2 regions of the Rhodomicrobium vannielii ATCC 17100 genome follow, and region 2 is predicted to be linked to the other one. Evidence: riboswitches for the same ligand, from Rfam matches in the RefSeq annotation. Region 2 holds a riboswitch; the other holds the start of a gene.
The links. A riboswitch is a leader RNA that binds a small molecule or an ion and turns the genes downstream of it on or off. The one in region 2 is predicted to bind S-adenosylmethionine.
Positions count from the first base shown of each region.

Region 1: linked by a shared signal. The riboswitch ahead of metX (homoserine O-acetyltransferase MetX) and the one ahead of metZ (O-succinylhomoserine sulfhydrylase) in region 2 are both predicted to bind S-adenosylmethionine.

Region 1 covers NC_014664.1:1,418,844-1,421,042, reverse strand. Annotated here, with positions in the region: gene RVAN_RS06440 (acyl-CoA dehydrogenase C-terminal domain-containing protein) at 1-332, opposite strand, end outside; gene RVAN_RS06435 (hypothetical protein) at 804-1,025, shown strand; SAM riboswitch at 1,099-1,176, shown strand; gene metX (homoserine O-acetyltransferase MetX) at 1,229-2,199, shown strand, end outside.
Region 2 covers NC_014664.1:3,699,099-3,701,297, forward strand. Annotated here, with positions in the region: gene metZ (O-succinylhomoserine sulfhydrylase) at 41-1,234, opposite strand; SAM riboswitch at 1,275-1,352, opposite strand; gene RVAN_RS17010 (amidohydrolase family protein) at 1,479-2,199, opposite strand, start outside.

The sequences.
Region 1 (2,199 bases), 1.7 Mb from region 2:
GCAAAGCCGACCGTGTGCGGCAAGCCCTGGCCGCCATGCTCGGGCGACGCGTTCATCGATGGCCATCCGCCTTCGACATATTTGTCATAGGCTTGCTTGAAGCCTTTCGGCGTGCGCACGGTGCCGTTCTCGAAGACGCAGCCTTCCGCGTCGCCGCTCTGGTTCAGCGGGTGAAGAATCTCCTCGCAGAATTTCGCCGCTTCATCGAGCACGCTCGCTATGACGTCCGGCGTCGCGTCTTCGAATCCCGGCATGGCCGACAATTCGCGCGCTTCCCACAGCTCATTCAGGATGAAGCGGTAATCGTCGAGCGGCGCCTTGTAGCTGGGCATTGTCTTCCCTCCCTGGTCCTTTTTCGAGCTTTCAGCGCCGGTCCGCCGGCGAAAGGCCGGCCGTCGCGCTGCTGCATGCGTTAAGTAGTTTACGTATACGTCAATGGCAAGCAAAACGCGATCCCGCCTAAAGGTGCAGAAGCGTTGACTTTTGTCACAGACCTTTGTGTTCGGCGGTGCTTGTGTGGAAACCCTCACGAACAGTCAAAGCTCGGGAGGGTATGGAAGATCGGGGAGCAGGGCCATTGAAAATGGTATCGGATGAGAAGGCTTTCGTCCGATCACATGCTCATAAACACTTCGTGTCGCCGTTGAAATTCGACGGAATAGACGTGGAGTATTGGGAAAAACGAGTTGCTTGCCTTATTCGAGCCGGCGAATAGCGCGATCAAGCTCATAGCGTAAGGGGTGGATGTAATGCGTACAGAAAGAAGCCTGATAGCCAATATCAATAATAGGCTCGTGCCGCCGATGGAAAAGAAGATCGATTTAGCGCCACCTCTCCGGCCCAAATTCACGACGTCGATGGAAAAGAAGATCGAGCATCTCTGGCTTGATTCCGAACGACGCGGCTGGGAATTCAACGAATTCGCCGTGGTCGTCCTGGAGGTTCTTACCGTCCTTCACCATCGCAACGGACTGGAAGACAAGACCGCCGAAACGCAAGAAGACCGCGAAACGCAGGTCGGCTGATAGCACGCTACAACCCCAGACGGCTCGGGCGCTGACTCGGCAGCACTTGACGTAGGCCGTCTGGCGTCCTTTATTTGTGAATCGTGGTGATTTGGCCGGCCGGCTTGCAGCCACGTTAAAAAACTCGCTAAAAGGCCGTGGCTCGCCCCGGTCCGGCGCGTTAACGGTCGGCCGTCCGTCGAGAGGGTTAGGCCGTTTCCCAAATGAGCAGGTTGCTTGTTACCGGCAGCGAGTACCGGACAATTCCGTTAGCGTGTCAGCTTTTCCAAAGCCGCGAGCCTCTGCCGCTCGATTGCGGACGTTCGCTCGAAACCTTCCAGATCGCTTACCAGACCTATGGCGAACTGAACGCGGACAAAACCAACGCAATTCTCGTCTGCCATGCGCTGACGGGCGATCAGCACGTCGCCGACCGGCACCCGATGACGGGAAAGCCCGGCTGGTGGGAGACGCTCGTCGGGCCCGGCAAGCCGGTCGATACGACGCGATATTTCGTCATCTGCTCGAACGTGATCGGCGGATGCATGGGCTCGACCGGCCCGGCATCGATCAACCCCGCGACTGGCAAGCCGTGGGGGCTCGACTTCCCCGTCATCACCATCGACGACATGGTGCGAGCGCAGACGCGGCTGATCGATCATCTCGAAATCTCGGAGCTTTTCTGCGTGCTTGGCGGCTCGATGGGGGGCATGCAGGCGCTCGAATGGTGCGCGAGCTACGGCGAACGCGTTTTTTCCGCGATGCCGATCGCAACCGCCGCGCGCCAATCGTCGCAGAACATCGCGTTCAACGAGGTCGGCCGACAATCCGTCATGGCCGATCCGGAATGGCGCGGCGGCCGTTATCTTGAGGACGGCACGAACCCGGCAAAGGGCCTCGCGGTGGCGCGGATGGCAGCGCACATAACCTACCTTTCCGATGACGCGCTGCACCGGAAGTTCGGCCGCAACCTTCAAAATCGGCAGAAGGTCACTTTCGGCTTCGACGCCGATTTCCAGGTGGAAAGCTACCTTCGATATCAGGGCATCAGCTTCGTCGATCGTTTCGACGCGAACAGCTATCTCTATATCACCCGCGCCATGGATTATTTCGACCTTGCGGCCGACTGCGATGGCGTGCTTGCGAACAATTTCACCGGCACGAAGACGCGGTTCTGCCTCGTGTCGTTTACGAG
Region 2 (2,199 bases):
CATACCGGAGCGCCAGCGCTCCGGTATGGCTCTTGCGCCGTCAAACCTTGGTGAGCGCCTGCGCGATGTCGGTGATGAGATCGTCCGCGTGCTCAAGCCCCACCGAGAGCCTGAGCGTTCCCGCCGTGATACCAAGCTCCGCCTTCGCTTCGTCTGACAATTTCTGATGCGTGGTCGTGGCCGGATGCGCGATCAGCGATTTCGCATCGCCGAGATTGTTGGAGATCTTGATGACCCGCAGCGCGTCCAGAAACCGGAACGTGGCGTCCTTGTCTCCGTCGAGCGAGAAAGCCACGAGCGGCCCGCCTGACGCCATCTGCCGTTTCGCGAGCGCCGCCTGTGGGTGATCGGCGCGGCCCGGATACATCACGCGCGCGATGCCGCGTTGTTCGCTCAGAAAGTCCGCGATCTTCGCCGCGCTGGCGCTTTCGCGCTCGACACGCACGGTCAGCGTTTCGAGGCCCTTCAGCATCACCCAGGCGTTGAAAGCCGAGAGCGTCGGGCCGGTCTGGCGCAGGAAGCCCTGCACGTGCTCCTCGATGAATTTCGTCGTCGATAGAATGACGCCACCGAGACATCGCCCCTGCCCGTCGATGTGCTTCGTCGCCGAGTAGATGACGACATCGGCGCCGAACTTGAGAGGCCGTTGCAGAAGCGGCGTCGCGAAGACGTTGTCCACCATCAGGATCGCGCCCGCGTCATGCGCGATGCCAGCGACGCCTTCGATGTCGACGATGTCGAGCGTGGGGTTGGCGGGGCTTTCGCAGAACAGCACGCGCGTGTTCGGGCGAATGGCCGCGCGCCAGGCGTCGAGGTCGCGACCGTCGACAACGGTGGATTCGATGCCGAAGCGCGGGAGGATTTCCTCGATGATGGCGCGGCTTGCACCGAACACGGCCTTCGCGCCGATCACATGATCGCCAGCCCGGAGATACGAGGCGAGCGAGGCGAACACTGCCGCCATGCCCGACGCCGTACCGCGCGCCGCCTCTGCGCCCTCAAGCGCGGCGATGCGCGTCTCGAACATGGTGACGGTCGGGTTGCCGTAGCGGCTGTAGACGTAGCCTTCGGCTTCGCCCTTGAAGCGGGCTTCGGCCTCGGCGGCGCTCTCATAGGTAAAGCCTGAGTTCAGATACAACGCTTCGGACGTCTCGCCGTGGGGCGAGCGCAACGTGCCGGAATGGACGAGAAGCGTATCGGGATGAAGGCCGTCAAGCCCCGTATGATCGGACATTATAACCCCTCATGGGCGCTAAAATGCCGTAAGCCTTCAAGAGAGAGGGCGAGCGGCCTTTTAGCAATTTGTTTAGCGTGGCTGCAAGCCGGCCGGCAAAGGGACCACGTTCGAAGGCCAGCTAACACCCGCGTGCACTTTCCCGTCAAGGGCAACCGCCGAAGAAATATGCCCGCCCTATGAAACCGCGCACCGAAAAAAGATCGACGCGCGTATCCCATCGGGTCGGGCATGAGATTTCGTGTCACGCAGCGAGCGAGGCGGCGCGCTCCGCCGCTATCGGCCGTGCGCAGGCCCACTTCGCCACCTGCTGGATGTCGTAGAAGCGGCACGCCTCCATCAGCATCCGGCATTCGGTCCAAACGTCGCCATCCACGATGGGCATGAACAGGTCGTGGATATTGTCGACGCCGAGATAGGTCCGCACCCCCGCCGCGAGCAGCTTCGGGAACGGCGCGATGGAATTGTGCAGCGGCGCCGTCATCGGCAGTTGCGCCATGCTGAGCGCGGCGGACGGGCAGATCACGATGCCCATATCGGCGTCGAGGATCTTCTGGATGATGCGGTCCTGCTCGCGCTCGCTTTTCGCGCCGAGCGAAATCGCATGCACACCGAAGACGCGGCCCTGCATGCCATGCTCAATGGTCTTTTCGGCGAGAAGCTCCGTCTCGTTTTCGAGCGGGTTGTTCTCCTGATCCACGTGCACATCCACCGGCTTGCCGAGGCGTTTCGCGAGGTCGAGGATCGTATCGAGATGCGCCTCGGGGCGTGGACGGTCGCGCGAGGGCAGCCCGCCGCAATAATCGGCCATCGCGCAGGCTTCGGCATATTGCTCGTAGGACGCGGGGTCGAGCACGCCTTGCAGCGGCTGAACGCCAACCTCGAAGTGAATTTGATCCGCATAGCGCTTCTTCACCTCGACCGCCGCCTTGATCGGCAGCAGGCCCACGGTGGAGTCCGCGTCG